Regions from separate parts of the Streptomyces sp. NPDC048196 genome, predicted to be linked through region 1. Evidence: predicted binding sites of a transcription regulator. Region 1 holds the regulator's gene; each other region holds the start of a gene.
The links. Region 1 encodes HrcA, which represses chaperone genes, less so after heat shock. Its sites were predicted from a motif close to TTNGCACTCNGNNNNNCNGAGTGCNAA; they were not measured.
Positions count from the first base shown of each region.

Region 1 (8,459 bases):
ACCACCCTCACCAGCAGTCACAAGAACATCCCAAAACACCAACTACCGAGATCAGATGCCCTCTTAAGGGACAGTCGAACAGATCCCGTAGGGGACGCGAGGGCCCCCTGCGGGGCCACAACGCCGAGGTGCCGGGCGGGCATTCCGTATCCCGCCCGGCACCTCACAGTCTGGCGCGCGCCTGCTCGCGTACGGCGTGCCGCCCGCTCACGCGCGGGCTGCCGCCGAGCGCCTACCGCCCGTTGAACGCGTCCTTCAGGCGCGAGAACAGGCCCTGCTGGCCCGGCTGGAACTGGCCCGTGGGGCGTTCCTCGCCGCGCAGCTTGGCGAGCCGCCGCAGCAGCTCCTCCTGCTCCGGGTCGAGCTTGGTCGGCGTCTGGACCTCGACGTGGACGATCAGGTCGCCCCGGCCGCCGCCGCGCAGATGCGTCACACCGCGCTGGTGCAGCGGGATCGACTGGCCGGACTGCGTACCGGGCCGGACGTCGATCTCCTCCACCCCGTCCAGCGTCTCCAGCGGGCACTTCGTGCCCAGCGCCGCCGCTGTCATCGGGATGGTGACCGTGCAGTGCAGATCGTCGCCGCGCCGCTGGAACACCGGGTGCGGCAGCTCGTGGATCTCGACGTAGAGGTCGCCGGCCGGGCCGCCGCCGGGGCCGACCTCGCCCTCGCCGGCGAGCTGGATCCGGGTGCCGTTGTCGACACCGGCCGGGATCTTGACGGTCAGCGTACGGCGGGAGCGGATCCGGCCGTCGCCGGCGCACTCCGGACACGGCGTCGGCACGACCGTGCCGAAGCCCTGGCACTGCGGGCACGGGCGGGACGTCATGACCTGGCCCAGGAAGGACCGGGTGACCTGCGAGACCTCACCGCGGCCGCGGCACATGTCACAGGTCTGCGCCGAGGTGCCGGGGGCGGCGCCCTCGCCGCTGCAGGTCGTGCAGACCACGGCGGTGTCGACCTGGATGTCCTTGGTCGTGCCGAAGGCCGCTTCGTTCAGCTCGATGTCGAGCCGGATCATGGCGTCCTGGCCACGGCGGGTGCGCGAGCGCGGACCGCGCTGCGAAGCCGTGCCGAAGAACGCGTCCATGATGTCGGAGAAGTTGCCGAAGCCGGCCCCGAAGCCGCCCGCGCCACCGCCGCCGGCCTGCGAGAGCGGGTCGCCGCCCAGGTCGTAGACCTGCTTCTTCTGCGGATCCGACAGGACCTCGTAAGCGGCGTTGATCTCCTTGAACCGCTCCTGGGTCTTCGGGTCCGGGTTCACGTCCGGGTGCAGCTCGCGCGCCAGCCGACGGAAGGCCTTCTTGATCTGGTCCTGCGAGGCGTCACGGCTGATGCCGAGGACCGAGTAGTAATCCGTGGCCACTTACGACTCCGCGAGGATTTGTCCGACGTAACGTGCCACTGCGCGTACCGCTCCCATCGTTCCGGGGTAGTCCATGCGGGTCGGTCCGACCACGCCGAGTTTGGCGACTGCCTCGTCGCCCGAACCGTAGCCGACCGTGACGACCGATGTGGACGTCAGGCCTTCATGGGCATTCTCATGCCCGATACGTACGGTCATGCCCGAGTCCTTGGCTTCGCCGAGGAGCTTGAGCAGCACCACGTGCTCCTCCAGCGCCTCCAGCACGGGACGGATGGTCAGGGGGAAGTCGTGCCCGAAGCGCGTGAGATTGGCGGTGCCGCCGATCATCAGCCGCTCTTCGGTCTCTTCCACCAGAGTTTCCAGCAACACCGACAGCACTGTCGAGACCGTGCCGCGGTCGTCCTGCTCGAAGGACTCCGGGAGATCCTGCACCAACTGGGGCACATCCGTGAAACGACGTCCCACGACCCGGCTGTTCAGCCGCGCCCGCAGGTCCGCCAGCGAGGTCTCGGCGAACGGCGTCTGGCAGTCGATGAGCCGCTGCTCGACCCGTCCGGTGTCGGTGATCAGGACGAGCATCAGCCGGGCCGGGGCCAGCGCCAGCAGCTCGACGTGCCGGACCGTGGACCGCGTCAGGGACGGGTACTGCACGACCGCGACCTGCCGGGTCAGCTGCGCCAGCAGCCGGACCGTGCGCCCCACCACGTCGTCGAGGTCGACCGCGCCGTCGAGGAAGTTCTGGATCGCCCGCCGCTCCGGGCTGGACAGCGGCTTCACACCGGCCAGCTTGTCGACGAAGAGGCGGTAGCCCTTGTCCGTCGGGATCCGCCCGGCGCTGGTGTGCGGCTGGGCGATGAAGCCCTCTTCCTCCAGGGCCGCCATGTCGTTGCGGACGGTCGCCGGGGAGACCCCGAGCTGATGGCGCTCCGTGAGTGCCTTGGAGCCGACCGGCTCCTCCGTCCCGACGTAGTCCTGGACGATGGCGCGCAGCACTTCGAGCCTGCGTTCACTGAGCATCCCGCGCACCTCCAGCCGGCCGTCGCCGTCTCGTGTCTCTCCTGGCACTCACCCGGGCCGAGTGCCAGACCCTGAGCCAGTGTACGGCCGGGTAGCACGACCACGGCAAGGGCGGCCGCGCGGAGCACGCACCCGATGACCGTCTTCGGGCGGTCTGCCGGGCAACGCTATCGCGATGGAGCTAGCGTCTCGGTATGCGCACAGCTTGGGAAGAGGCCGGGTGGGAACGGCTCGGTGACGGTGTCGCCAGGCGCCGTATGCCGGGCTGGGACGAGACCGTGGGGGTGATCGCCGGGTCGGCCGGCGTCATGATCGTCGACACCGGCGCGACCCTGCGCGACGGCGCGGACCTGCGCCGGTCGATCCGCGGAGTGCTGGGCCGGGAAGTGACGCATGTCGCGCTCACCCACCCGCATTTCGATCATGTGCTGGGCACCGCCGCCTTCGCGGGCGTGGCGGTGTTCGGCGCGGCCGGTCTCGCCGAGTTGTTCCGCCGTGACAAGGACGCGCTGCGGCACGACGCCGTCCGGCACGGTGTCGACCGGGACGCGGCCGCGGAGGCCGCCGACCTGCTGGTCGTGCCGCACCACCACGTCCACGGCCAGCTGACCGTCGAGCTCGGCGACCGGCAGGTGCTGCTCGCCAACGTCGGGCCCGGCCACACCGCCCACGACCTGGCCGTCCTGGTGCCGGGCCGGCACGGCGAGGCGGAGATCGTCTTCTGCGGCGACCTGGTCGAGGAGTCCGGCGAGCCGAACGCCGGCCCCGACGCGCTGCCCCGGCAGTGGCCCGCCGCGCTGGACCGGCTGTTGGCGCTCGGCGGCGACGACGCGCGGTACGTGCCCGGCCACGGCGCCGTGGTGGACGCCGCCTTCGTCCGCGCCCAGCGGGACGCCCTGGCCGCCCGCTACGGCGTTCCGCCGTCGTCCTGACCGGCCGGGCACGGCACGGGCCGGGGCGCCGACCGGTAGAAAGAGCCCATGCAGAGCAAGCGCTACAGCCCCGATCTCACCCCGCCCTGGAAGAAGCAGCGGCCCGCGCCGGAGGTCCCGGCCGAGCCCGATCTCGTCGTCGAGGAGGTCGGCACGGGCTTCTGCGGTGCGGTGATCCGCTGTGAGAAGACCGCCGAGGGCCCGACGGTCACCCTGGAGGACCGCTTCGGCAAGCACCGGGTCTTCCCGATGGTCCCGCGCGGCTTCCTCCTGGAGGGCAAGGTCGTCACGCTCGTCCGCCCGCAGAACCGGCCGGCCCCGAGCGGCCCGGCCCGTACGGCATCGGGTTCACTCGCCGTCCCCGGCGCCCGCGCCCGGGTCGCGCGCGCCGGGCGCATTTACGTGGAGGGGCGGCACGACGCCGAACTCGTCGAGCGGGTCTGGGGCGACGATCTGCGCATCGAGGGCGTCGTCGTGGAGTACCTGGAGGGCGTCGACGACCTCCCGGCGATCGTCCGCGGCTTCGCGCCCGGGCCGGACGCCCGGCTGGGGGTGCTGGTGGACCACCTCGTACCGGGTTCGAAGGAGTCCCGGATCGCGGCGGAGGTGACGGGCGAGCATGTGCTCGTGGTCGGCCATCCGTACATCGACGTGTGGGAGGCGGTGAAGCCGGCGTCCGTGGGGATCGCGGGGTGGCCGTCCGTCCCTCGTGGCCAGGACTGGAAGACGGGCGTGTGCCGGGCGCTGGGCTGGCCGGAGAACACCGGCGCGGCGTGGCAGCGGATCCTGTCGTGCGTGCGGTCGTACAAGGACCTGGAGCCGCAACTCCTGGGGCGGGTGGAGGAGTTGATCGATTTCGTTACGGTCGGTGGTGCGGCCTGACGCCCTTGAAGGTCCCGAACTCGCTGGTGTCCAGCTCCAGGCCGAGCAGGGGCAGCGGAAGGGGCTCACCGAACTTCGTGATCTGCTGGGTCCGGTAGTCCGCCTCATCCCCCACGCCGACGGGCTGAGTGAGCAGGACGCAGTGGGCCACGATGGGATCGATGATCAGGTAGGCCGGGACCTTGCCCGCGGCGTAGATGGAGCGCTTGATTCCGTAGTCGTGATCGACACTGGTCTTGGAAACCACCTCGATGACTGTCGCGATCACTCCGGACGGAGGCGGCCCGGATTCCGGACGAGCATCGCGTGGCAGCACCACCAGATCCGGCACGGGTTCGCTGGCCTCGCCCGGAATCGTGATGTCCTGCGTCTGGAGACGCATCCACGCTGGCCTCGGAATCTGGTCCTGAACCGATTCGACGATCTCGTTGTGCACGAGATCGGGCGTCGCCATCATCACGATGTTCCCCCTGAGAAGCTCGACCTTGACGCCCTCGGGAACCTCCAGGTTCTGGAAGATCTGGGTCATCCGGTGATCATCCACAGCGGTCATCTCCGTGGCCCTCCACATCCCGCCGCGTCCATGGTGACGGCAGCTTAAGGACAGCGTAGGGGCGCTCACCGACACTACGCACGGCTTCACCCCGTCGAGTGATCAGTCCACCAGATCCCGCACCACCGCGTCGGCCAGCAGCCGCCCCCGGAGTGTCAGAACGGCCCGGCCCTCCTCGTACGGAACGGACTCCAGCAGGCCGTCGGCCAGTGCCCGCTCGGCCGCCCGGGCGCCCGCCGGGGCGAGGAGGTCCAGGGGGCAGCCGTCCGCGAGGCGGAGTTCCAGCAGGATGCGTTCCACCCGGCGGTCCTCGGCGGCGAGGATCTCGCGGCCCGCGCCCGGGGAGCGGCCCTCGCCGAGGGCCTGGGCGTACGCGCCGGGGTGCTTCACGTTCCACCAGCGGACGCCGCCGACGTGGCTGTGCGCCCCGGGGCCGGCGCCCCACCAGTCGGCGCCGGTCCAGTACAGCTCGTTGTGGCGGCAGCGGGCGGCTTCGGTGGTGGCCCAGTTGGAGACCTCGTACCAGGAGAAGCCGGCCGCGGTGAGCCGCTCCTCGGCGATGAGGTAGCGGTCGGCGTGCACGTCGTCGTCGGTCATCGGGACCTCGCCGCGGCGGATCCGGCGGGCCAGCTGGGTGCCCTCCTCGACGATCAGGGCGTAGGCGGAGATGTGGTCGGGGCCGGCGCCGAGCGCGGCGTCGAGCGAGGCCCGCCAGTCGTCGTCGGACTCGCCGGGGGTGCCGTAGATCAGGTCGAGGTTGACGTGCTCGAAACCGGCGGCGCGGGCCTCGCCGACGCAGGCCTCGGGGCGGCCGGGGGTGTGCGTACGGTCGAGGATCTTCAGGACGTGCTGCCGGGCGCTCTGCATGCCGAAGGAGACCCGGTTGTAGCCGGCCGCGCGCAGCTCGGAGAGGTAGCGCGGGTCGACGGAGTCGGGGTTGGCCTCGGTGGTGATCTCGGCGCCGGGTGCCAGGCCGAATTCCTCCCGGACGGCGGCGAGCATCCGGCCGAGGTCGGCGGCCGGGAGGAGGGTCGGGGTGCCGCCGCCGACGAAGATCGTCTCGACCGGGCGGGGGTCGTCGCCCAGCACCTTGCGGGCCAGCCGGATCTCCTCCACGACGGTGTCGGCGTAGTTGTCGCGGGAGGCCAGTGCCCCGCCGGAGCCGCGCAGCTCGCTCGCGGTGTAGGTGTTGAAGTCGCAGTAGCCGCAGCGGGTGGCGCAGTACGGCACGTGCAGATAGAAGCCGAGGGGCCGGCCGGCCGCCGCCGGCGCATGACCGGGCAGCGCCCCGTCGTCGGGCATCGGCTCACCATCAGGCAGTGCGGAAGGCATGGGAACCATTGTCCGTCATCGCACCGACAACGCGGTTCGCGCGGGCGGCGGGGGCCCGTGCGGCCCGGTGGTGCCTACGCCGGGCCGCCCGCCGCCTGGAGGACGAGCAGGGCCAGGTCGTCGTCGGGCGGGTTCGGGGCGAAGGCGTGCACGGTGGTGCGGATGTGCTCGGCGAGGGCGGTGGCGCCCAGCCCGGCACCGGCGGCGAGCGCGGTGGCCAGGCCGTCCTCGTCGTCGAACAGCCGGCGGCCCGAGCGCCGCTCGGTGACCCCGTCGGTGACGCACAGCAGCGTCTCCCCCGGGCGCAGGTCGAACGATTCGCTCACGTACGCCGCGTCCTCGACGACCCCCAGCAGCATCTGCGGTGCCGCGACCGTGCGGACCGTGCCGTCCGTGCCCAGCACCAGCGGCAGCGGGTGGCCGGCGCTGGCGAGGGTGCACCGGGCGCCGCCGGCCCCGCCCGGGTACGGGACGATCTCGCCGTAGAGCAGGGACAGGAAGCGGGCCTGTTCGCCCTCCTCGCGGATCTCCACGGGTGCCTCGGCCCCGGCGCCGGCCGCCGCGACCGCCGCGGCGACCGCCGCGACCGAGTCCGCGGCCTCCCGGGCCATGGTCTTGTTGAGCCGGTCGAGCACCTCGGCGACGCCGAAGCCGTCCCGGGCCAGCAGCCGCAGCACCGGCCGGGCCAGCCCGGTCACCGCGGCCGCCTCCGGGCCGCTGCCGCAGACGTCGCCGAGCGCGAAGCACCAGCGGCCGGCGCCGGCGTCGAAGAGGTCCCAGAAGTCGCCGCCCGCCCAGGCGCCCTCGCGCGGCTCGTAGACCACCGCGGACGCCACGCCGGGCATCTGCGCCCGGCCCCGGGGCAGCAGCCGGCGCTGCAGGACCTGGCTGATGCGCTCCTGGCGGCTGTAGGCGCGGGCGGTGGCCACCGCCCGGGCGACCCGGCGGCCCAGGTCCTCGATCAGCCCGACAACCTCGTCGGGAAAGCGCGGCAGGCCGCCGCGGCCGAGCAGCAGCGTGCCCAGCCGGCGGCCGCCGGCGACCAGCGGGCAGGCGAGCGCGGCACCGCCCGGCTCGTCACCGTCGGGGCGGTCACCGCCGGGGAGGGCGTAGGCCGGCAGGACGTGACCCGGCACGTCCGGAGGAGCCTGACCCGACAGCTCCGGCAGACCGGGCCCGCCCAGGGGAGCGCCGCCCGGGCGGCCGGGGTGCTGATGGCCGTGATCCTGATGGCCGTGATCCTGGTCCTCGCCGTCCGGGTCGTGCGGCCAGGGCCAGGGGACGGCGGCGGGGGCGGCGCCCGGCGGGACGTCGCCCCAGAAGTCCGGCGCCTGTTTCTCCAGAGCGGCGCGCAGGGTGTCGATGCGGCTCTCGGAGCTGTGCCAGACGCGGGCCAGCCGCTGTTCCTCGCCGCCGGTCGCGATGCCCCGGCCGGGGGCGCCGCCGTCGCCGTCGTGGAGCCACACCGCGCACCAGTCGGCGAGCCGCGGCACGATCAGCTGGGCGGCGAGGGCTGCGACCTGATCGGCGTCGAGCTGGCCGGAGAGCAGGTCGGAGGCCTCGGCGAGGAAGGACAGCGCACCGTTGTCGACCCGGTCGGCGTCGAGTTCCTGGCGGTCGGCGCGGCGGGGTGCCGGGGCGAGGAGTTCGGCGGCCCGCAGCCCGCGCTGGAGCACCTCGTCGGCGTACGCGGCCGCGGCCTCGTCGTACCCGGCCGGGCCGGTGACGTCGTACGGGCCTGCGGGATCGTCGGACGCGTGCGGGTGCGGGGTCCCGTACGGCGCCCCCTCATGCCGTGCCTCCCCATGGCGCGCCCCTTGGTACCGCGCCCCTGCGTACCGCGTCTCGTCGTACGCGGGCTCCGGCAGCGGGCGGGCGGCGGCCTCCGGGGCCGGCAGCGGGAGCCGGAACCACACGGTCTTCAGGTCGCGGCGGTAGGTGATGCCCCAGGATTCGGCGACCGCGCTGATCAGCTGGAGGCCGTGGCCGCCGCTGTCGTTCCGGGGGTTCTCGTCACGGGCGCGGATCGGCTGGGTGGGGTGGCGGTCGGAGACCTCGACGACGACGGCGGGCGCGGGGGCGTCGTCCGGGTCCGGCCCGGAGCCCGGTTCCGGTTCCGCGGCCGGGTCCAGCCGGCAGCTCAGCTCGATGGTGGTGCCGGCGTGCACCACCGCGTTCGTCACCAACTCGCTGACCAGCAGGACCGCCTCGTCCGTGAGCCGGTCGGTGAACCGCTCGGTGCCGGGCAGCCGCCGGTCCGCCCACTCGGCGAAGGCGGACCGGACGAACCGCCGCGCGGCGGCCGCGGCCTGCGGGTCCCCGGGCAGACCGGCCCGCCGGGTGCGGGCGGCGGGGAGCCCGGGGCCGGCCGTCGTCG
Region 1 is NZ_JBEZMM010000042.1:60,017-68,475, reverse strand. Features, by position in the region: gene dnaJ (molecular chaperone DnaJ) at 233-1,366, opposite strand; gene hrcA (heat-inducible transcriptional repressor HrcA) at 1,367-2,383, opposite strand; gene AB0E02_RS30235 (MBL fold metallo-hydrolase) at 2,578-3,315, shown strand; gene AB0E02_RS30230 (DUF3097 domain-containing protein) at 3,364-4,197, shown strand; gene AB0E02_RS30225 (Uma2 family endonuclease) at 4,175-4,768, opposite strand; gene hemW (radical SAM family heme chaperone HemW) at 4,853-6,082, opposite strand; gene AB0E02_RS30215 (ATP-binding SpoIIE family protein phosphatase) at 6,157-8,459, opposite strand, start outside.

Region 2 (8,459 bases), on a different contig from region 1:
TTGCGCAGCCGGTCGTCCGTGGTGTTGGCCATTCGGAGCAGGCGCACCACCCGGGAACGGACTTCTTCGACAAACTCGGTCATCGTCGGAGCAGCGTACGCGTCCGGCGGGCGGCCCTCGATCGGTTCGGTCAAATACCAGGACCTCCGGACACCCGCCACCCTCGAAGGAGTGAGACACCCACCTACGGTTGACGACCGGCGCCATCCGCCATCCGCCGCCCACCGCCCGGCCAGCCGGGTCGCTCAGCCCGCCGTCACGCTGCCGAACTGCAGCTGCGGCGCCCCTGCCGTAGAAACGCCTGCCGACGACGGCGAAATGAAGCGGGAGCCGGTGGTGGTGAGGCGGCTGCCGTCGGAGGGGAGGGCGATGACCGCCCCGGCGCCGCGCGACGGCTGGCCGGTGGCGCCTCCCCGCCACCTCGCGACGGCAGACGGTGACCCCCGACGCCATGCGACGACCGGCCTACGACCGCCCCCGCCGCCGAATGACGGCCGTACGGCGATACCCCACCGCCACGTGACAACCGGCCTGCACCGCCCCCGCCCCCGCGTGACGACCGCTCCCCGACCTTCCCCGAGTCGCGTAACGACCGCTCAGCAGCCTTCCCCGAGTCGCGCAACGACCCCTCAGGAAGTAGGCGCAGCCGTCGGGATCTCCGCAGGAGGGGCCGCGGACGTCCGGGCCGTCGCGGCCGAGCGGAGCGATTCGGCGGCCAGTAGCGCGAACCACACGCCCACCAGCACGAGATGGATGCGCTGCGGGACGCCGTGCCAGCCGGGCCGGCCGAACAGCGGGCCCACGGTGCACACGGCGGCCGGCAGGGCCAGCGCCAGCACCCGCGGCCCCCACCGGCGGATCAGCTGCCGGTGCGGGCGCTCGGTCACGGCGGCGCGGCTGAGCAGCGCCATCGACGCGAAGAGGAAGAAGTGGGCCAGGGCGCTGGTGGCCGTGTGCCAGGGGTGCACGGCCTCGCACCCGGGCTCCAGTGAGGGCGCGCAGCGCATCGGCAGCGCCACATCGGCCAGCGACGACAGTCCGAGACCGGCCAGCGCCGCCCACCCGGCACGGGACCAGCGGCCCGCCGCCGGGCCGTACGCCAGCAGCGCCCCCAGGACGACGAGGGCGGCGCAGACGCATTCGATGCCGCCGAAGAGACCGCGCAGCGGCTGGTCGGCGGCGTACAGCTCACTGACGTACGAGTGCCGGGGGTCGAGGCCGGTCGGCAGGACGAACTCCAGCAGCCAGCCGTTGTAGAGCACCGCGGCCACGGCGAGCAGCCGGGCCGCCCAGGCGTCCCGCCGGCCCGGATTGCCGGACAGTCGGCCCGCGTGCCGCTGCGCTCCCCCCGCCCGTCGCGCTCCCCCCGCCCGTCGCGGACGCACCGCCCGCCGCGGCCGCACCGCCTGGTCATCGCCTCGCGCCCGTCCCCCCTGCCGGTTCGCGTTCCGCTCCTGCCCGGACATGATCAGTCGCCGCCCGCATCGGACCTGATCAGACCTCTACGCACCCTGGCTCGCACGAACACTCCTTCGTTTGCGATCACAGGGGGCGCGGCCACCCCGAGACCCTTGGCCGTGACTGTCCATAGCCGATCAAGTGCACAGCGTAACCGCCCGGCCGTCTCCGCCCCGAGAGGCCAGGGCACGGCGGCGGGCCGGGGCACAAACGCCGCCGGGGCGGCACCCCCTGGGAGGAGGGTGCCGCCCCGACGTTCAGGACGGGTGATCCGGGAGGATCAGCGTTCTGGTCCAGCGGGCCGGAGGTCCGGCGCGGTGGATCAGAAGTCCATGTCACCGCCCGGCATGCCGCCCGGAGCGGCCGCGGCGGCCTTCTCCGGCTTGTCGGCGATGACGGCCTCGGTGGTGAGGAAGAGCGCCGCGATGGAGGCGGCGTTCTGCAGCGCGGAGCGGGTGACCTTGGCCGGGTCGATGATGCCCTCGGCGACCATGTCGACGTACTCGCCGGTGGCGGCGTTCAGACCGTGGCCGACGGCCAGGTTGCGCACCTTCTCCACCACGACGCCGCCCTCAAGGCCGGCGTTGACCGAGATCTGCTTCAGCGGGGCCTCCAGGGCCAGCTTCACAGCCGCGGCACCGGTGGCCTCGTCACCGTCGAGCTCGATCTTCTCGAAGACCGAGGAGGCCTGCAGCAGGGCCACGCCACCGCCGGCGACGATGCCCTCCTCGACGGCCGCCTTCGCGTTGCGAACGGCGTCCTCGATGCGGTGCTTGCGCTCCTTGAGCTCGACCTCGGTGGCGGCACCGGCCTTGATGACGGCCACGCCGCCGGCCAGCTTCGCCAGACGCTCCTGGAGCTTCTCGCGGTCGTAGTCCGAGTCGCTGTTCTCGATCTCGGCGCGGATCTGGTTGACCCGGCCCTGGACCTGCTCGCTGTCACCGGCACCGTCGACGATGGTGGTCTCGTCCTTGGTGATGACGACCTTGCGGGCGCGGCCGAGCAGGTCGAGACCGGCGTTCTCGAGCTTGAGGCCGACCTCCTCGGAGATGACGGTGCCACCGGTGAGGATGGCGATGTCGCCGAGCATGGCCTTGCGGCGGTCACCGAAGCCCGGGGCCTTGACGGCGACGGACTTGAAGGTGCCACGGATCTTGTTGACGACCAGGGTCGACAGGGCCTCGCCCTCGACGTCCTCGGCGATGATCAGCAGCGGCTTGCCGGACTGCATGACCTTCTCCAGGAGCGGCAGCAGGTCCTTCACGTTGCCGATCTTGGAGTTGACGATGAGGATGTACGGGTCGTCGAGCGACGCCTCCATACGCTCCATGTCGGTGGCGAAGTACGCCGAGATGTAGCCCTTGTCGAAGCGCATACCCTCGGTGAGCTCCAGCTCCAGACCGAAGGTCTGGGACTCCTCGACGGTGATGACGCCTTCCTTGCCGACCTTGTCCATGGCCTCGGCGATGAGCTCGCCGATCTGGGTGTCGGCGGCGGAGATGGAGGCGGTGGAGGCGATCTGCTCCTTGGTCTCCACGTCCTTCGCCTGCTCCAGCAGGGCGGCGGAGACGGCCTCGACGGCCTTCTCGATGCCGCGCTTCAGGGCCATCGGGTTGGCGCCGGCGGCGACGTTGCGCAGGCCCTCGCGGACCAGGGCCTGGGCCAGGACGGTCGCGGTCGTCGTGCCGTCACCGGCGACGTCGTCCGTCTTCTTCGCGACCTCCTTGACCAGCTCGGCGCCGATCTTCTCGTACGGGTCCTCGAGCTCGATCTCCTTGGCGATGGACACACCATCGTTGGTGATCGTGGGGGCGCCCCACTTCTTCTCGAGGACGACGTTGCGGCCCTTGGGGCCGAGGGTGACCTTGACGGCGTCGGCGAGCTGGTTCATCCCGCGCTCGAGACCGCGCCGTGCCTCCTCGTCGAACGCGATGATCTTGGCCATGTGAAGTGGTCCTCCCGGACTGGGGTGGATTGCTCCGGACCGCGCTGGCGCCCGCGACGGACGACCTGCAGACCTGCTGTGGTTCCTTGCCCCACCCGGCCTGCGGGCCTCACCGACCCGGTCCTTCATTGTCACTCTCACTCGGAGAGTGCTAACGCCAATGATTAGCACTCGGGGCAGTCGAGTGCAAGCCGCCCGATAGGGCGTCGTTGGGGGGTGGTGGTCGGGCGACGGGTGGGCGCAAGCCGTTCAGAGCGTGGCCACCCATCGAGGGGGGCGGCCGGGAGGCCCGTCCGTCGTTCGAGGTGCAAGCAGAAGGCCCGTACCCCTTCAGGGGTACGGGCCTTCACAACGCAGCAGTCGGTCGGCGCCTCAGCCGGCCACCCGGACCATGTCCGCCTGCGGCCCCTTCTGGCCCTGCGAGATCTCGAACTCGACCCGCTGGCCCTCCTCAAGGGTGCGGTAGCCGTCCATCTGGATCGCGCTGTAGTGGACGAATACATCCGCACCACCGTCGACCGCGATGAAGCCGTACCCCTTCTCCGCGTTGAACCACTTGACGGTGCCCTGAGCCATGCCTAACTCCCCTATTACTGGCCCTTGCGCAGGACCGCACTCCGCGGACCCGGGTCAGACCTCACCCCGCGAAAGGCCCGTGGGGTGTGCGCCGGAACGCGTCGACCGCCGCTGAATGTATCTGGACCGATGCCCAGCGCAACAGGTCAATCGGACGAGAATTCTGGCGCCGGAGAATCGGCTATATGCGGCGAAATCGCGATTCTCCCGGGCGAGTCGGGCCGGGCATAGACGTGCCTAACCGACAAATGCCGCACACACTTTGAGCACAACTCAGCACGGTTTCTTATGCGCTCGGCATACCCCGGGACATATACAGCGAGGAGATCGCCACAATGCTATCCCCTTTCACGAAACGGAATTGCCCCGTCCGATTTCGATGGACGGGGCAATTCCGGTCAAGCGGGGGAAGAGATGGCGCAAATCCGCGCCCGTTCGATCAACGTCCGGATGACGCCGCGCGTCAGGGGGACGCGCGACGTAAGACCGAACGGAAGGTCAGCAGCCGCCCACCCGTCGCCCGACCACCGCCCCGGCAGGACGGGGCTACGCCCCGGCACCCCCTGCCACCGCGGGAATGATCGAGACGCCCGCGCCCTCCGGCGTCGGCGTCTCAAGGCCCTGCTCGAAGCGGACGTCGTCATCGTTGACGTAGACGTTCACGAAGCGCCGCAGCTTGCCGGCGTCGTCGAGCACCCGGGCCGCGATGCCCTGGTGGTTCTTCTCCAGGTCGGCGATCACCTCGGAGAGGGTCGTACCCTCGGCGGTGACCTCGGCCTCGCCGCCGGTGTACGTGCGGAGGATGGTGGGGATGCGGACCTTGACGCTCATGGTTCTGCCTTCCGGACAGGGATTACGGAGTACGGGTGCGAAGGGCGGCGCGGGCTCAGCCGGCCAGGCCGGCCGCGCGGAACGCATCCAGGTTCGGACGGATCGTGGCCGTGGGCCCGGTGGTCGGCGCGACCGCGTCCAGTGTCTTCAGACCGTCACCCGTGTTGAGGACAACGGTGGTCAGCGCCGGGTCGAGCAGACCCTCCTCGATGAGCTTCTTGGTCACGCCGACGGTCACGCCGCCCGCGGTCTCCGCGAAGATGCCCTCCGTACGCGCCAGCAGCTTGATCGCGTCCACGACCTGCTCGTCGTTGACGTCCTCCACCGCACCGCCCGTCCGGCGCGCGATGTCCAGCACGTACGGGCCGTCCGCCGGGTTGCCGATCGCCAGCGACTTGGCGATGGTGTTCGGCTTCTGCGGGCGCACGACGTCGTGCCCGGCCTTGAAGGCCGTCGACACCGGCGAGCAGCCCTCCGCCTGGGCGCCGAAGATCTTGTACGGCCTGTCCTCGACCAGTCCGAGGGCGATCAGCTCCTTGAGACCCTTGTCGATCTTCGTCAGCTGGGAGCCGGACGCGATCGGGATGACGATCTGGTCCGGCAGCCGCCAGCCGAGCTGCTCGCAGATCTCGTACGCCAGCGTCTTGGAGCCCTCGCCGTAGTACGGCCGCAGGTTGACGTTGACGAAGCCCCAGCCCTCGCCGAGCGGGTCGCCGATGAGCTCCGAGCAGAAGCGGTTGACGTCGTCGTAATTGCCCTCGATGCCGACCAGGTCACCGCCGTAGACCGCGGCCATGACGACCTTGCCGGCCTCCAGGTCGTGCGGGATGAAGACGCAGGACTTGAAGCCCGCGCGGCGCGCCGCGGCGCCGACCGCACCGGCGAGGTTGCCGGTCGAGGAGCAGGACAGGGTCGTGAAGCCGAAGGCGCGGGCGGCCTCGACGGCGATCGCGACGACCCGGTCCTTGAAGGAGTGGGTCGGGTTGCCGGAGTCGTCCTTGACGTACAGGCCGCCGGTGACGCCGAGCTCGGCGGCGAGCCGGTCGGCCTTGACGAGCTTGGTGAAGCCGGGGTTGAGGTTCGGCTTCTCGGCCACGTCGACGGGGACCGGGAGCAGCGGGGCGTAGCGCCAGATGTTGTCCGGGCCGGCCTCGATCTGCTTCCTCAGGGCCTCAGGGTCGCCGCTCGGCAGGTCGTAGGCGACTTCGAGCGGCCCGAAACAGCTGGCACAGGCGAAGATCGGACCGAGCTCGAAGCGCTCACCGCACTCCCGGCAGGACAGCGCGACGGCGGGGCCCAGAGCGACGGGGGTGGCGTTCGTGGCGGTTTCGGTGGTTTGCACAGCCATGGAGGCGAGGCCCTTTCTCCTCATCTTCCTCGCGGCGCATCTCGCCACGAGACGGATTTGGCACCTTCCCTAGCCGGGAGCCTCGCGCGCTGCACGCGGAGACCGACTGGAGGGTTGCCGGGGCTTCAACGGGCCGTATCCCTCTGCCCCTCTGGATGAGCGGTATGGCGCTGGGCCGAAACCCAGGCGTTTGTCGCGTGGCGACCCCGACATGCGAGGGTCATCCGCGTTGTTCAAGACTGTAACCGAAGGCACTGACAGTTGAGATAGTCGTCCGAACCGCGAGATGGATCACACGATGGATCACATACCGACCGCTGCACCGGCGGCCACCGAGGAGTCGTAGACGTGCTGGAAGAGGTGGAGCGCTGGCTGCGCAGCCGCTCCTGGTCGGCTGCCGATCGCCCATTGGAGCAGCTGCTGGCGGCCAAGCGCCAGACGGGCCGGACGGTCAGTGTCGTGCTGCCCGCGCTGGACGAGGAGGCCACGGTCGGCGCGATCGTGGCGACGATCCGTGCCGAGCTGATGACCGGCGCCGTCCCGCTGGTCGACGAGCTGGTGGTGCTGGATTCCGGTTCCACCGACCGGACGGCCGAGGTCGCGGCGGCGGCCGGCGCCAAGGTCGTCCACCGTGACGCGGTGCTGCCGCGGATCCCCGCCGTCCCCGGCAAGGGCGAGGTGCTGTGGCGCTCGCTCCTCGCGACCACCGGCGACATCATCTGCTTCGTCGACGCCGACCTGCGCGAGTTCTCCGCGACCTTCGTCTCCGGCATCGTCGGCCCGCTGCTGACCGATCCGGACCTGCAGTTCGTCAAGGCGATGTACGACCGCCCGCTGGAGACCGGGGGCGAGGGCGCGGGGCCGGGCCAGGGCGGCCGGGTCACCGAACTCGTCGCCCGTCCGCTGCTCAACCTCCACTGGCCGCAGCTGGCCGGTTTCGTCCAGCCGCTGGGCGGCGAGTACGCGGCCCGCCGGGCCCTGCTGGAGCGGCTGCCCTTCCCGGTCGGCTACGGCGTCGAGCTGGGTCTGCTCGTCGACGCGCTGCACACCGTCGGCCTAGACGCCCTCGCCCAGGTGGACGTCGGCGTACGCAGGCACCGCCATCAGGACGGCCAGGCCCTCGGCCGGATGGCCGCCGCGATCTACCGCACCGCCCAACTCCGGCTGGCCCGCGGCCACTTGGTGCGGCCCCGGCTCACCCAGTTCGACCGCGGCGAGGCGGGTTTCGTGCCCCGCACCACGGACGTGGACACCGAGGAACGGCCGCCCATGGCCGACATCCCGGAATACGCGGCCAGGCGGGCGGCCTGACCCGCGTCGCACGTTTGCACGGATCTGTCACTGGTTAATCTCGCGACATGGTCTCCGAGCGCAGTGTGGTGAACGCAGGTGCCGAGGTTCTCGTCGCGTCCAATCGCGGACCGGTCTCGTACGCCCTGGGCGAGGACGGGGCGCTGACCGCGAAGCGGGGCGGGGGCGGGCTGGTGTCGGGGCTGTCGGCGATCGGTCCCGAGACTGACGCGGTGTGGGTGTGTGCCGCGCTCGGCGACGGCGACCGGGAGGCCGCGCGGCGGACCGGGGGCGGGCTGGACCCGGCCGACACCGGTGGACAGCGCGTCCGCATGCTGGACATCCCGGCCCATGTGCACGCCGACGCCTACAACGGCATCGCCAATTCGGTGCTGTGGTTCGTCCACCACATGCTCTACCAGACGCCGCTGGAGCCGGTCTTCGACGCGGAGTTCCGGCGGCAGTGGGGGGCGTACGAGGCGTACAACCACGCCTTCGCGCAGGCACTCGCCGACGAGGCGGGCCGGGACGCGGCGGTACTGGTGCAGGACTACCACCTGGCGCTGGTGCCGGGGATGCTGCGGGCGCTGCGGCCGGACCTGAAGATCGCGCACTTCTCGCACACCCCCTGGGCGCCGCCGGAGTACTTCCGGATGCTGCCGGACGGGATCGCCGAGCAGCTGCTGCGCGGGATGACGGGCGCCGACCAGCTGGGGTTCCTGACGCACCGCTGGGCGGACGCGTTCAGTGCGTGCTGCGCCGAGGTGCTGGGCGGCACCGGCGGCACCCGGCTCGGGGTGTACGGGCTGGGGGCGGACGCCGGGTTCCTGCGGGAGCGGTCGCGGCGGGCGGACGTGGACGAGCGGCTGGCGGCGCTGCGCGAGCAGATCGGCACCGGCCCGGACGGGGCGGCGCGCCGGAGCATCGTGCGGGTGGACCGCACGGAGCTGTCGAAGAACATCGTGCGCGGGCTGCTGGCGTACCGGGAGCTGCTGGTGGACCGGCCGGAGT
Region 2 is NZ_JBEZMM010000034.1:13,349-21,807, forward strand. Features, by position in the region: gene AB0E02_RS27380 (hypothetical protein) at 1-83, opposite strand, end outside; gene AB0E02_RS27385 (DUF998 domain-containing protein) at 630-1,385, opposite strand; gene groL (chaperonin GroEL) at 1,781-3,403, opposite strand; gene AB0E02_RS27395 (cold-shock protein) at 3,776-3,979, opposite strand; gene AB0E02_RS27400 (MoaD/ThiS family protein) at 4,526-4,810, opposite strand; gene thrC (threonine synthase) at 4,866-6,158, opposite strand; SAM riboswitch class I at 6,176-6,320, opposite strand; gene AB0E02_RS27410 (glucosyl-3-phosphoglycerate synthase) at 6,507-7,469, shown strand; gene AB0E02_RS27415 (trehalose-6-phosphate synthase) at 7,517-8,459, shown strand, end outside.
Region 2: groL (chaperonin GroEL) is a predicted target of HrcA. The motif match lies at 3,568-3,594, and genes of this name have one in related genera.

Region 3 (5,813 bases), on a different contig from region 1:
ACCTGCGGAAACGCCCTCGGTACGGCCCGCGTTGCTGCTGTCGATGGGGCCCGGCATCGCCGACCGGCTGCTCGACACTCGCCACCGCAGTCGCCTCGCGGCGCTCGCCCGCACCGATCCCCGCCTCGTCGCGCACGAGCTGGCCGACCCGCCCCCCGTGGTCGCCGCCGCCCTCGCCGACGCCGAGGTCCTGCTCACCTGCTGGGGCGCGCCGCCGCTCACCGCGCGGGTGCTGGACGCGGCGCCCCGGCTGCGCGCCGTCATCCACGCCGCCGGTTCGGTCAAACACCACCTCACCGACGCCTGCTGGGAACGCGGCCTCGCGGTCACCTCGGCCGCCGCCGCCAACGCACTGCCCGTCGCCGAGTACACGCTCGCCGCGATCCTGCTCGCCAACAAGGGGGTGCTGCACTCCGCGCACCGTTACCGCACCGTGCGCGGCCCGCACGACTGGCAGCAAGAACTCGCCGGCGCCGGCAACTACCACCGCACCGTCGGCGTCATCGGCGCCTCCCGCATCGGGCGCCGCGTCATGGAACTGCTGCGCCCCTTCGACCTGCGCGTGCTGCTGCACGACCCGTACGTCGACGCCGCCGAGGCCGCCCGTCTGGGCGCCCGACCGGTGCCGCTGGACACGCTGTGCGCGGACAGCGACGTGGTCACCGTGCACGCGCCGCAGCTGCCCGCGACCCGCCATATGCTCGGCGTACGGGAACTGGCCCTGATGCCGGACGGGGCGACGCTGATCAACACCGCCCGCGGCTCACTCGTCGACGGGACGGCCCTGCTGCCCGAGCTGCTCACCGGCCGCCTCAACGCGGTCCTGGACGTCACCGAGCCCGAACTCCCGCCCGCCGACTCGCCGTTGTACGACCTGCCGAACGTGCTGCTCACCCCGCACGTCGCCGGCTCCCTCGGCACCGAGCTCCATCGCCTGGCCGACCACGCGCTGGATGCCCTCGAACGCTACGGCCACGGCCTCCCGTTCACCGACCCGGTCCGCCCGGAGGATCTGCGCCACTCGGCCTGACCCGCCCGCCCGGCCGGACCGCCGCCCGAGCCGTAAAGCCCCGGAGACCAAGGCCCCGAAACCCAGAACCCGGCCCCGCCGAAGCGGGACCGGGTTCCGTGGGTCAGCGAGGGGCGGCGGGGTGCCGCCCCTGGCCCGTACGGCGCGTCAGTGCGCGTGGCCGTGGCCGTGGCCGGCCTCGGCGGGCTCGTCCTCGGCGGGCTTCTCGACGACGAGGGTCTCGGTCGTCAGGAGCAGCGAGGCGATGGAGGCGGCGTTCTCCAGGGCGGAGCGGGTGACCTTCACCGGGTCGATGACGCCGGCCTTGACCAGGTCGCCGTACTCGCCGGTGGCGGCGTTGAAGCCCTGGCCCTTGTCCTGCTCGGCGACCTTCGCGGTGATGACGTAGCCCTCGAGGCCGGCGTTCTCCGCGATCCAGCGCAGCGGCTCGACGACGGCGCGGCGGACGACGGCGACACCGGTGGCCTCGTCGCCCTCCTTGCCGAGGGAGCCGTCCAGCACCTTGGCGGCGTGGACCAGCGCGGAGCCACCACCGGAGACGATGCCCTCCTCGACCGCGGCGCGGGTCGCGGAGATGGCGTCCTCCAGACGGTGCTTCTTCTCCTTGAGCTCGACCTCGGTGGCCGCACCCACACGGATGACGCACACGCCGCCGGCGAGCTTGGCGAGGCGCTCCTGGAGCTTCTCGCGGTCCCAGTCGGAGTCGGTGGTCTCGATCTCGGCCTTGATCTGGGCGACGCGGCCGGCGACGTCCTCGGCCTTGCCACCGCCGTCGACGATGGTGGTGTCGTCCTTGGTGACGGTCACGCGGCGGGCGGAGCCCAGCACGTCCAGACCGGCCTGGTCGAGCTTGAGGCCGACCTCCTCGGCGATGACGGTGGCACCGGTGAGGGTGGCCATGTCGCCGAGCATCGCCTTGCGGCGGTCACCGAAGCCGGGGGCCTTGACGGCCACCGCGTTGAAGGTGCCGCGGATCTTGTTGACGACCAGGGTCGACAGGGCCTCGCCCTCGACGTCCTCGGCGATGATCAGCAGCGGCTTGGAGCCACCCGCCTGGATGACCTTCTCCAGCAGCGGCAGCAGGTCCTGGATCGAGGCGATCTTGCCCTGGTGGATCAGGATGTACGGGTCCTCGAGGACGGCCTCCATACGCTCCTGGTCGGTGACCATGTACGGCGAGAGGTAGCCCTTGTCGAAGGCCATGCCCTCGGTGAAGTCGAGCTCCAGGCCGAAGGTGTTGGACTCCTCGACGGTGATCACACCGTCCTTGCCGACCTTGTCCATCGCCTCGGCGATGAGCTCGCCGACCTGCTTGTCCTGCGCGGACAGGCCGGCCACGGCGGCGATGTCGGTCTTGTCGTCGATCGGCCGGGCGGTCGCGAGGAGCTCCTCGGACACGGCCTTGACGGCGGCGTCGATGCCCTTCTTCAGGGCGGCCGGGGAAGCACCCGCGGCGACGTTGCGGAGGCCCTCGCGGACCAGCGCCTGGGCCAGCACGGTGGCGGTGGTGGTGCCGTCACCCGCGATGTCGTTGGTCTTGGTCGCCACCTCCTTGACGAGCTGGGCGCCCAGGTTCTCGTACGGGTCGTCGACCTCGACCTCACGGGCGATGGTGACACCGTCGTTGGTGATGGTCGGGGCGCCGAACTTCTTGTCGATGACGACGTTGCGGCCCTTGGGGCCGATCGTCACCTTGACCGTGTCGGCAAGCTTGTTGACGCCGCGCTCAAGGGCGCGACGAGCGTCCTCGTCGAACTTCAGGATCTTCGCCATGGGTTGCTTCAAGTCCTCTCATTGCGATCCTCGGCACGCAGTGGGGACCGCTGTCTCAAACGGAACTGCGCCCCTGCCCCGGGTTGTTTAGACGCGGGAACCAGGGGCGCAGATCACGGCAAATCCGGGTGACTTACTTCTCGACGATCGCGAGAACGTCGCGAGCCGAGAGAACGAGGTAATCCTCGTTGTTGTACTTCACCTCGGTGCCGCCGTACTTGCTGTAAAGCACGACGTCGCCAACGGTGACGTCGAGCTCGACGCGCTTGCCGTCCTCGAAGCGGCCCGGGCCCACGGCCAGGACGACGCCCTCCTGGGGCTTCTCCTTGGCGGTGTCCGGAATGACCAGGCCCGAAGCCGTGGTCTGCTCGGCGTCGAGCGGCTGGACCACAATGCGGTCCTCGAGCGGCTTGATGGCAACCTTGGAGCTGGCGGTCGTCACGATCCGACCTCCCCCTTCGGAGATCTCACGGGGTTAACTGTCTGAGGTGGCGACCAGGTGGATCCGTCGTCGCGGGTGCCGGACCTGCCCGTCGCTGTGTATCTGGCACTCCCCCTCGGAGAGTGCCAACGCCGAGACTATGACGCGGTTAGCACTCGGTCAAGCGGAGTGCCAGCGCGGCGAGGGTGCATCGTGCGACGCGGGTTGACCGCCGGTCCGTACCAGGCGGCCGGGCGGCGGGAATCCCCGCCAAATCGGACACACCTTCCCCTTCCCTCGCAACCACGCCACCGGCTGCTTCGTCTACCTCCCCGACTGCCGAGCCGGTGAACCGTGCGCGCGACGCGTGCGACGTCTCCACGCTTGCGAGGTGCCAGACGCACCACGCAGCCGACGCGTGGGGCGTGCGCGACGTGCGTGCAACATGTGCGACCCGGTTCCGGGCCGGCGGCCCTGACCATCGATGGCGGAGGAACCCGTGCGTGGACTGACCAGCGCTTCCCGGGCGGCCGGGGAGCCGGAGAGCGATGCCGAACGCACCATGACGTTCGCCGCGCTCGCCCAGGCACCGAACCGCCGGCGGACCGAGGCCCGGCTGCTCGCCCTCGTCGTCGCGATCGCCGTCTTCGGCTACGCGTACACCGGCCTGTCGATGACCGGCCGGCTGCCCGGCGGGCTGCCCGGCTTCGCGATCAGCATGCTCTTCGTGGCACTGGTCCCGCACCTGGTCCTGCGCCGCTTCGCCCGGCGCGCCGACCCGCTGATCCTGCCGCTGGCGACGCTGCTGACCGGGATCGGCCTGGTGCTGCTGCACCGCCTGGACGTCACGTACGCCCAGACCCGCCACCCGAAGATCGCCGAGGCGGCCAGCGGGCAGCTGGTGTGGACGGTGATCGGGGTGGCGGTCTGCATCGCCATCCTGCTGGTGCTGCGTGACCACCGCATCCTGCAGCGCTACATCTATCTGACGATGGCGGTGGCGCTGGTGCTCCTGATGGCGCCGGCCTTCTTCGGCGCGGACATGTACGGCGCGAAGCGGTGGATCCTGCTCGGGCCGCTGTCGCTCCAGCCCGGTGAGTTCGTGAAGATCATGATCTCGGTGTTCTTCGCCGGCTACCTCACCGTCAACCGCGACGCCCTGGCCCTGGCCGGCCGCCGCGTCATGGGCATCCAGCTGCCCCCCGGGCGGCAGCTCGGCCCGATCTTCACGATCTGGGCGATCAGCCTGCTGGTGCTGATCTTCGAACGGGACCTGGGCACCTCGCTGATCTTCTTCGGCGTCTTCGTGATCATGCTCTACATGGCCACCGGCCGCACCAGCTGGGTGGTGTGCGGTCTGCTGATGGCCATCGCCGGCGCGGCCGTCGTCGGCTCCCTCGAACCGCATGTGCACGGCCGGGTCACCGCCTGGCTGGACCCCATGCGCGCGTTCACCAAACAGGGCATCGCCGAGGGGATGTCCAACCAGCTCGGCCAGGCACTCTTCAGCTTCGGCAGCGGTGGCATCAGCGGCACCGGCCTGGGCCAGGGCCACCCCGAGCTGATCGGCTTCGCCGGCAACAGCGACTTCATCCTCACCACCGTCGGCGAGGAACTGGGCCTCGCCGGGGTGATGGCCGTCCTGATGCTCTACGTCCTGCTCGCCCAGCGCGGCCTGCGGGTGGGGCTGACCGCCCGCGACCCCTTCAGCAAACTCCTCGCGGTCGGCCTCGCCGGCGCGCTGCTGCTCCAGGTCTTCGTCGTCTCCGGCGGCGTCACCGGCCTCATCCCCCTCACGGGCAAGGCCCTCCCCTTCCTCGCCAAGGGAGGTTCGTCGCTGGTCGCGAACTGGGTGATGGTGGCGGTACTGCTACGCATCAGCGACCACGCCCAAAAACGACGCGAGCCGGTGCGGTGACTTTTCTCCTCGCACGTACCTGGCTGTCCCGCCGCGGGGCGCTGCGCTTGGCGGCGCCGCGTACGTAGCCGGCTTTCCCGCCGCGGGGGTTGCTCGCCGTTGCGCGCTTGGCGGCGCCCCGCTCGTAGCTGGCTTTCCCGCTGCGGGGCGTCTCGCCGTTGCGCTTTGCGGCGCCGCGTACGTAGCTGGGTTTCCCGCCGCGGGGCTTGCTCGCCGTTACCGCTTTGCGGCGCCGCGTACGTAGCTGGCTTTCCCGCCGCGGGGGCGCTGCGCTTGGCGGCGCCTCGCACGTACCTGGCCGACCCGCCGCGGGGCTTGCTCGTCGTTGCGCGCTTTGCGGCGCCCCGCACGTACTTGGCCGTCCCGCCGCGGGTCGTCTGGCCGTTGCGCCTGCGGCGGGCTGGGTTTGTGGTGGGTGCGGTGACTGGCCTCCGGGGCCTGGTGTGTGGACTGCTGACGCTTTACGTCCACACACCAGGCCCCTCCGGCCCGTCCCCTCCCGTTGGGGGAGTGTGCGGGTGAGTGGGGGCGCGCGTCGTCGCGCGAGCACCACGTGCCGTGAGGTCTCGGGAATACCTCGCCCGTCGCGTCCAGTTGTGGCCCCGCAGGGGGCCCTCACAACCCTTACGGGATCTGTTCGACCCACCCCTACGGGTCCCAAGGACCCCTTG
Region 3 is NZ_JBEZMM010000108.1:105-5,917, reverse strand. Features, by position in the region: gene AB0E02_RS39225 (hydroxyacid dehydrogenase) at 1-1,030, shown strand, start outside; gene groL (chaperonin GroEL) at 1,178-2,803, opposite strand; gene groES (co-chaperone GroES) at 2,937-3,245, opposite strand; gene AB0E02_RS39210 (FtsW/RodA/SpoVE family cell cycle protein) at 3,787-5,142, shown strand.
Region 3: groES (co-chaperone GroES) is a predicted target of HrcA. The motif match lies at 3,394-3,420, and genes of this name have one in related genera.